Regions from separate parts of the Neomoorella thermoacetica genome, predicted to be linked through region 2. Evidence: riboswitches for the same ligand, from Rfam matches in the RefSeq annotation. Region 2 holds a riboswitch; each other region holds the start of a gene.
The links. A riboswitch is a leader RNA that binds a small molecule or an ion and turns the genes downstream of it on or off. The one in region 2 is predicted to bind cyclic di-GMP.

Region 1 (2,199 bases), 360 kb from region 2:
CGGAGATGACGCCGACAATCTGGCCGATTTGCTGGGAACGGTTGCCCAGTTCCTCGACGGCGCGGGCCATGCGCTCCATACGCTGGGATATGGCCGCCATCTGATCCGTGGCCTCGGCCACGGCTCTGGCCCCTTCGGCGGCCCTGGCCGCCACCTGATCGGAAGCAGCAGCCATATCCTCGGTGTCGCGGTGGACCTCCTCTACCTTGGCCGCCTGGCCGTCGGTGGCTGTCGCCGTCTCGCTGACCTGCTGGGCCTGGTCTTCGGCCCCTTTGGCCATTTCCTGAACGGTGGCGGCTACCTGGCGGACGGCATCTCCTACTTCCTGGGACATCCGGACCAGGTCCTGGCTGGCGGAAGCCACCTGGCCGGTCATGTCGCGCACGCGGCTGATGAGCTGGCGCAGGTTTTCGCCCATGGTATTGAAGGCCGCAGCCAGCTTGCCGACCTCGTCTTTACTGGTGATATGAAGGGGTTCGGCCGTGAGGTCCCCCTCGGCCACCCGGGCGGCATAGGCCGCCACCTGGCCCAGGGAACGGCCCACCATGCGGTTGATAAACCAGGCGATCGCCAGGCCCAGGAGCAGGGACAGGATTAATCCAGAGAGCAGGGTGGCCCGGGCGTTCCGGACGGCGGCAGCCAGTTGTTCTTCCGCCGCGGCGGTTTCTTCGCTTATACCCTTGTTCATATGGGTACCGATGTTATTGATGTTATCCAGGGAGGCCCCCATCTGGAAGCTCAGGATGGGCAGGGCCGCCATGCGGTCACTCTGGCTGGTGTTCAAGATGCTGTTTTTGAAGGTGTCAGTAAAACTCTTGGCAGCCTGCGCCATGGCCGTCAGGTAGCCGGCCGTCTGGCTGTCGAGTTGTTGCCCTTCTAGCTGGGCGCGGGCGGTATCAAAGCGCTTCATGGCGTCGTCAAAGCCCAAGGCGTGGGTCTGGGAACCATTGATTATGTAATCGGTAGCCCGCCGGTAAGCGTCCCAGATGGAACTGGTCATCTCGTTATAGAGCATGCCCTGGTTGTACATGATAGTTACCCTGTTGGTAAGGGCGGCTACCTGCAAGAGGTTAAAATTGACGTAAATGACCACCGCGACAAAAATGGCGATGACCAGGCAGAACCCGGTCGCCAGCCTGACCCCCAGGCTCAAGCGGCTGAAGAAACCGCCCGTCTTCCCTCCGGCCCGGGCCTTCTTTTGAGCCCGGGGGTCCGGCCCTTCTACCTGCAGTCCCTTTTTTTTAAATAGTTTAAACCTCATAAGAACCCTCCTCCTGCCTGGACAAAATTTAAAAGGCTACCCCCTGGGTAGCCCCGTTCCACCCGTGGTAACTGGCTGTCATGGCCCGTGAAGGCTGTAGACCCTCTAGTTTTGCGCCCCTGCCTTTCAGCAGGTTTGCCCTTTCGGGGAATTTTTCCTTTTTTCGCCCTTATTATACCGCAGGAGAGGAAGAATATGCAAGATATACCAGGAGAGAAATTGCCGGCGGGCGGTAAGGCTATTTGCAGGAGGGGCCCCCAGGGGGCCGACGCCCCAACCAGCGAACAATGTAAATGAAGGTTGGGGCAAGGTGCGGGGGTTCACTACGGGGAGCCGCATGAGGGCCGGTAGAGACGCCGGGTCTTAGGGGATTTTACCGGCGGCAATAAGTTCCGATACGGTCACTATTTCATAGCCCCGGTCACGGAGTTCTTTAATGAGTATCGGCAGGGCGACCAGGGTACCGGGGTGGGCCTCATGGAGAAGGATAATGCTGCCGTCGCGGACATTGGCCATAACCCGCTGGATGATCGCCTGGGGGCCGGGATTGGACCAGTCCCGGGGATCGACGCTCCAGGTGACGGTCTTCTCACCCACGTCCCCGGCCGCAGCCAGGAGGTTAGGCCCCATAGCGCCATAGGGAGGCCGGAAATACTTGACCTTCTGGCCCGTAATGGCGGCCAGGGCGCTGGCGGTCTGGCTTAAGTCCTCCCGAGCCGCTTCCCGGGAAACCATGCTCAGGTTGGCATGACGCCAGGAGTGGCTGGCCACCTCGTTATTGCCGGCCAGAACGGCCTTGACCAGATCCGGGTGGGCTACCGCCTGGCTGCCGACCATGAAAAAGGTGGCCCTGGTCCCCATGGCCGCCAGGACCTTCAAGTAACGATCCGTCCAGCCTGGCGAGGGCCCATCGTCAAAGGTAATGGCCACCCGGTGGC
Region 2 (2,199 bases):
CTCCAGGAAGGCATGGTAGAAGTAGGCAACCGGTTTCAGTCGGGCGAGTATTTTCTGAGCGAATTAATAATGGCAGGCGAGATAATGAAGGGCGCCATGGATATTTTAGAACCACACCTGGGGGGAGAAAGTGGAGAACACAAAGGAACCATAGTGATCGGCACAGTGAAGGGAGATATCCACGACCTGGGCAAGAATATAGTCATCATGCTGTTAAAAGGGGCGGGGTATAAAGTAGTCGACCTGGGGGTGGATGTACCGAAAGAGAGGTTTGTTGAAGCCCTGCAGGAAACGAAGGCGCCCCTGGTAGGCATGAGCGTGCTCTTAACCAGTTGCCAGGAGGCGATGAAAGAAACCATCGAAGCGATCCGGGGTGCAGGTCTGGACACCAGGGTGGTTATTGGAGGCAACTATATAGACGAAACCGTGAAGAATTATGTAGGAGCGGACTATTATGCCACCACGGCTACCGATGGAGTAAAGGTGGCGGCGGAAGTGTTCGGAGCATAGTGTTAATGCACGGAAGGTTGGCAACGATAAGGAATGGGGCCTGAAAAATGGCCCCTATTCTTTATTCATGCCATTGGTTTACCCCGGGTTTTACTTTTACTTTGGTAATGTCTTTTTGTATAAAGAAGGAATCCCATAATGCGTGTCGAAATTTATTTTATCTAGTCTAGTAATTCTTGGTCAGAGGAGTACACTAGCAATGTCAAAGAAATTACAGATAAGCAATTACCAAAAGAACCATATTAACCCAACGGGGGGGTAATTTATGTAGTAAATGTAAAAAGATGGAAGCAATTTGGCTACCACTTATTGTTCTTTCCATAAACAATAATCCTACCTTATTTAACCCCTATTAAAACTTCTTCTCGCAAAGAACCCTTTCTGGTTTTGTTTCCCATAAAAAGGCTAAAAGAGCGATAAAAAACTAATTCTCCACCCCCTAGACTAAAAAATTTGCAAATCAGTAGAAGGCTTTAGTGTAAAAGGCAAACCACCTGAAAGGGTGGGACGCAAAGCCATGGGTCTACAGCCGTTACCGGTATGACTGCCAGGCTGCCGCTAGTAAAGTCTTGATTGATAGGTTTTTATAAAGGCAGCCTGGTTATGTTAAATGGCTGCCTTTTCTATTTTTATTCAGCCTCCGGGGGTTGACTGGCTTTTGGAGGTGATTGTTCTTTGAAAGCCCAGGGTTCCTAGCCTTAACACCGGCTTAAAGGGGGTGTTCTAGTATGCAACAATGTCGTCAGTGTAACCAGAAGACCCCGGAACGTTCTTGCCCTGATTGCGATTACTTTATGACCCCGGGCTCTTTGCGCCGGAAGCCCCCGTCACCTATAGGAATAAATCTGGTTGCAGCTGACGGGAGGCGTTATGACGGCCGTATCCTGGTCTTAAATATGATGGAGTTGGGATTAGAAACAGATGCCCCGGTACCCGGGAAATATCGTATTCACCTTCATCAGAACCTCAGCCTGGATGTGGCCGGGGTACCCACCAGAGGGAAGGGGAATATTCGCCTTTTTGATATCCTGACTGTTTACCGGGATCAGGAAACAGCTACCCGCCTTAGCAGTGACGAGTACGCTTTATTAACCGGAAGTACGGGGGACTTTATTGAACAAGTATCCCAGCTGGTCCCCGTCCACCTGCAGAAACTGGTAAAAGAGCGGTTACTTGCCGAAATCCAGAACTCTGAGATTTTGAAGGCTATGCAGATCGGCAGCGTGTTGCGCTATGAAAGGGGACGATTTCGCCATTTAGGGGGCCAGGCTGATCTAGAATTACCCCCGGAGGAAATAGAAAAATTGATACATAAGGCAATTCGCCAGGGTACCCACTGCCGGGAGCTCATTGTAAGTAGTGACGGGAAAAGGGTTTTTGACCTGCATGGGATCCCCCTGGATCCTTACTCCGGGGGCTTGCTGGCCTTCGATATTACGGAGATTATCCATAAAGAAAGGCAGATGCGCCGGCAGGAGATGCTTGCTTACCAGGAAGCCATTGCTGCTGTTACCAATGGCCGGTTGAGGCTCTCGACCCGGGCGGAGATTGCTTCATTACTTTCCCAGGGACATGAGCTGGCCAAGGGTGAAGTTCAGAAGGCTGCCGATGTTGCCCTGGCGCGGAGCAAGTTGCGCAGTATATTACCAGAGGTTTTTCGTGGTCGCCAGCACGGTATCTGCCTGGGCT
Region 3 (2,199 bases), 1.1 Mb from region 2:
TTCACTGGTGGGGGCCGTCATGGCTACTACCCAGCCGGTTGCTTTAACCGGGGCATAGGCGACCAGGTTCCGGACACCATTGCGGATATACTCATCTTCTCCTTCTTTATTTTGCAGCATTTTCTGGGCGACATTGTTCAGGCTCTGGGATTCAGTTTTCGTCAGGTTTTCGTTCAAAACTTTTTTAGCATCCGGGTGGGCCATGACCACGCCCGTGTTATCGAGCATGTAGGCGTAACCCGTCCGCCCGTACTTGCTGTTGTTTATCTGGTGTAATAGTGTCTGGCTGTCATAATGGGTACCCAGTATACCGATAATCCCCCCGGGCCCTTTAACCGGTACAGCTATGGTTATGCCCTCTTTGCCGGTGCTTCTATTGATAACCAAATTGGAAATAGCGGCCTTGCCTTTGATGGCCTGCTGGTAATAATCCCTATCGCTAATATTGACTTCTGGCCCGCTGGATGGAATTACCATACCGTTAGTCCCGGCAAAAAAAACTAAATTGGCATCAACCGTCTGCTCAGCTACCATCTTTACAAAAGCTCTAATTTGCTCTTTATCATTTGATTGCAGGACACTTGCAGTTGCATCCTTATCCATTTGCGTTAAACGGCTGTTAATCCAATCGTTCACATTTTCGGCCATACTGGTGGTAATTTGCCTTAGGGTCAAATAGGTGTTAGCTGTAAATTGGGCCTTACTGAAATAAAAGTTAACCAGGCTGATAATAATGGCTGGTATCAAGGATAAAATAAGGAACAGCGCTAGTAACCGGCTGCTAATACTATCGGCGATTTTAAGCTTCATAATCGTCTTCCCTTCTCGAATATAATTTGGCTAAGCTGGCCATGCACTGTAATTAAAGCCGAATTAATCATGACTGTCATCTGGCATTGTCCCGCATGGTTCCTTAGCAGGTCGTGTATCAGAACCAAATAATAAAAGCCTCCGCACCGGAAGCTCCCTCCTTTCCGTTACGGTAGCAAAAAGAAGTACCCCGGCTACCGGCAACCTGGCAACCATAGCCCTTGTCGGGCTTTAGGCCCATGGCTTTGCGTCCCTGCCTTTCGACAGGTTTGCCCTTTGTTGATGGTTAAGTTTACACATATCGACAAATTATGGACCCAAGCGACAAGTATTATAACATGTTATTCAAGGATTTGCAACGATTCTAAAATAACGTTCCATAATTAAATTGGTTCTTAAAGATTCAAAAATACCGTGGTTTTGTTTGTAATAAATCTTCTTCAGGTCGAGGTGCATTCCCATGGAGCCTTATCCCAGCGCAGGCCGCGGTAAGTGGGGTGACGGAGGCGGCCGTCCGGGGTCAGCTCCAGGTACTCCACCGTACAAACCAGCCGGGGTTGCACCCACCGGGGCTTCCTTAGCTCCGGGATGTTTTCCTTAAAAGGCGGCGGCCCGGGCTGGAGCTGCTGCAACTCTACCAGCAACTTCTTTTCCTCCTGCCGGTCAAAGCCTGTACCCACCTTGCCGCGGTAAACCAGCTGCCCCTCCCGGCATTCCGCCAGGATGAGGGACCCCAGGAGACGCCCGCCGGCTCCCGGTTCATAGCCGGCAATAATAAACTCCCCCGCCCGGGTGTGCCTGAATTTGCGCCATCGGGGTGAGCGTTTACCGGGGAGGTAAGGGCTGTCCAGTTCCTTGGCCATCACTCCTTCCAGCCCCTGGCCAACACAGGCCTCATAGAACTTCATACCATAGTTTTCAATAAAACTGGAGACAATCAGGTTCTCCCCCGGCGCTAATGCCTCCTGAAGCCTTTCTTTGCGCCAGCGGAGGGGCTCCGGCATAATGTTTTCGCCCTGGTAATAAAGGAGGTCAAAGGCGACAAAGATGGCCGGCATGCGCCTGGCCGCCTGCCTTACTTTAAGGGGGTCTCCCAGGCGGCCCCTCCCCTGGAGGAGGCTGAAGGAAGGCTTGCCATCCTTCCCGGGGACGATAATCTCCCCGTCCAGTACTGCCGGTTGCCCTTTTACCCGCTGGTGGAGGCTGGCCAGTTCGGGAAAGGTGGGTGTAATGTTCAGGAGGTTGCGGGATTGGAGGAGGGTTTGTCCCTCAAGGTAGGCCAGGCAACGATAGCCGTCCCATTTTATTTCATACAAGAAATCCGGGGAATCGAAGGGCCTGCTGATTACGGCGAGCATAGGCCTGATCTGGAACAGGGGCAGGCCGGCT
Region 4 (2,199 bases), 390 kb from region 2:
GTTATTGAGTTCATCCAGCTTTTGCCGCAGGAGATTGCCGAAGGATTGGGCCACGGCATCCGTCCCCCCGGTTTGGGAAACCGGCCGGGTCTCCTGAAGGGGTGCCGGCATTAAAAGGGATACGGGTGTAAGGAGCATTGGGAACATACCCTCCTCGAATTATCCTTGCGGGCCCGGCTGGTAGCCGCGAAACAGGCTCGCTGCCCATACCTGCCTGTTAGCCGGCGGCCGGGCTCGCATGCAGTGCGCCATTTAAGGTGTAACTATCTAGATGGCATCGCCTGCCGGTGGTCTGCCGGAGTGATATGGATTCATCCAGGCAGCACTGCCGGCAGGGACCCGCCCACGGTCCCGGGCCGGTGATCTTTGTGGCCATCCAGCCTGGTAGCCTAACGGCCGATCTCCAGGGCCTTCAAGGTCATGGCCTTGGCGGCGTTCAAGACCGTCACATTGGCTTCATAAGCCCGCGAGGCGGTGATCATGTCGACCATTTCGTTGACGATATTGATGTTGGGTAAATGAACATAATCATTGGCGTCGGCGTCCGGATGGGACGGATCGTAGACCAGGCGCGGCGGGGAATTATCCTCGACAATGGCAGCTACTTCTACCCCGGCGCCGGGAGCCCGGGACGAAGGCCGCCCGGGTAGCTGCCCCATAGCTTCCTGCAATCTCTCGGCGAACACAGGCACTTCGCGACGGTAGGGACCGCCCCGGGGCGTGCGGGTGGTATTGATATTGGCCAGGTTGTTGGCGATAATATCCAGGCGCAGGCGTTCCGCCGTGAGGCCGGAGGCACTGATGGCCAGGGCCGGTAGCAGTTCCAACCTTTTATCCCTCCCTGATTTCCCCTTGTTTCCCTTACCTGCAGGCCGGATCCAGCCGCCTAACGTCTACCCTCGTTGATCACGTAGCGCAACATGGCCAGGCGGGTGTTGAGCTGCTGGACAGCAACGTTAAAGTTCAGGCTATTTTGGGCCAGGTCAACCATCTCGCGGTCGATATCGACATTGTTGCCGTCCTGGCGCATGGTGGTGCTGGTATCCCTGCTTACCTGGGGAGCGAGCTCCAGGCCGGATGGAGGCAGATGGTAGGGGTTGGTACGATACAGGGGCAAGCCCGGCTCGAGCCCCAGGGCCCGGCTGAGCTGGTCCTCAAAGGAGACCTGGTAGCGCTTAAAGCCGGGAGTATTGACATTGGCGATATTGTGGGCGATGGTCCTCTGGCGCAGGGTGGCCGTGTCCAGGGCCTTCTCCAGGACGTACATGGTCGGCGTCAGGAACACCCAATTCTCACCCTATTCCCTGAAAAATCGATGCTATTCTCCAACAGTTACCACTTTATCACTTTCGTGGTAATCTTGGTATCGGACAAAAGGCCCAATTGCCCCGGGACTAAAGTCCCATGCCTAAAAATAAAGGCCCTCTTCCGGGCATAACAATTTAACCGGTTACGGTAGCCTGGCAGCCATAGCCCGGTCTGTATCTACCAGGCCTTAGACCCATGGCTTTGCGCGCATCCCCTTTCGGAGAGCTTGCCTTTGACGCCCGGAGTAAGAAAGTTTTACCTTGGTTGCTTTCGGTATTTATTCAACACGTTTTGGCAAATTCTTGCAGGTGGAGAGAAATTTAACCAAAAAATAATGAGCCGTCTATGGAGAAACGGCTCTTTCATGCAATCAATACAGCCATTGGCCCTGCCTCGACAGGACCCACCAATTTATCGCCCTTGCCACTTAGAAAGCAAAGTAACCAGGATACGCTGCCTGTTGGCTAAAAACGTCAGGACTTCTACTTGATTAAACTCATCCTGGCCTGCTGGTACCTTCCTTCCCCGTAGCTTTCCAGCTGCAGGCGCCGCAGGATGACCATATCCCCCTGTACTTCCACAGCCACGTGATCGCCCGTTTCCCATCCCAGCTGCTGCCGTATTTCTTTCGGGATAACTACCTGCCCCCGGCTTGATAATTTTGTTATTTCAACCTGCTTGCTCATTGTCTTCCTTCCCCCCACCTATCCCTGCCCCTGTTCTCTACCTAAAACTTAACTTATAACCGCCGGTCAAGGCAGCGGGGCAGCATAGTTTTATTTTCCCGCCGGTAGGCCAGGCCCATTTGCCGGGCTGTTCGTACTTGCTCCAGCTCAGCCCTAATCGTTGCTATAGCCAGATTGCATTTTTTTATATTGGCTTCATGCACAT

Region 1: it holds a riboswitch for cyclic di-GMP, as region 2 does, so the genes downstream of both, MOTHE_RS14075 (methyl-accepting chemotaxis protein) here and MOTHE_RS01570 (ATP-binding protein) in region 2, are expected to answer to the same signal.
Region 3: it holds a riboswitch for cyclic di-GMP, as region 2 does, so the genes downstream of both, MOTHE_RS07180 (methyl-accepting chemotaxis protein) here and MOTHE_RS01570 (ATP-binding protein) in region 2, are expected to answer to the same signal.
Region 4: it holds a riboswitch for cyclic di-GMP, as region 2 does, so the genes downstream of both, flgB (flagellar basal body rod protein FlgB) here and MOTHE_RS01570 (ATP-binding protein) in region 2, are expected to answer to the same signal.

What each region holds. Positions count from the first base shown of each region.
Region 1 is NZ_CP012369.1:668,300-670,498, reverse strand. Features, by position in the region: gene MOTHE_RS14075 (methyl-accepting chemotaxis protein) at 1-1,261, opposite strand, end outside; cyclic di-GMP riboswitch class I at 1,325-1,411, opposite strand; gene MOTHE_RS03305 (polysaccharide deacetylase family protein) at 1,625-2,199, opposite strand, start outside.
Region 2 is NZ_CP012369.1:308,051-310,249, forward strand. Features, by position in the region: gene MOTHE_RS01565 (cobalamin B12-binding domain-containing protein) at 1-510, shown strand, start outside; cyclic di-GMP riboswitch class I at 985-1,070, shown strand; gene MOTHE_RS01570 (ATP-binding protein) at 1,239-2,199, shown strand, end outside.
Region 3 is NZ_CP012369.1:1,430,059-1,432,257, forward strand. Features, by position in the region: gene MOTHE_RS07180 (methyl-accepting chemotaxis protein) at 1-810, opposite strand, end outside; cyclic di-GMP riboswitch class I at 1,007-1,094, opposite strand; gene ligD (non-homologous end-joining DNA ligase) at 1,251-2,199, opposite strand, start outside.
Region 4 is NZ_CP012369.1:699,593-701,791, reverse strand. Features, by position in the region: gene fliE (flagellar hook-basal body complex protein FliE) at 1-138, opposite strand, end outside; gene flgC (flagellar basal body rod protein FlgC) at 390-827, opposite strand; gene flgB (flagellar basal body rod protein FlgB) at 887-1,285, opposite strand; cyclic di-GMP riboswitch class I at 1,452-1,549, opposite strand; gene MOTHE_RS03460 (AbrB/MazE/SpoVT family DNA-binding domain-containing protein) at 1,791-1,994, opposite strand; gene MOTHE_RS03455 (hypothetical protein) at 2,048-2,199, opposite strand, start outside.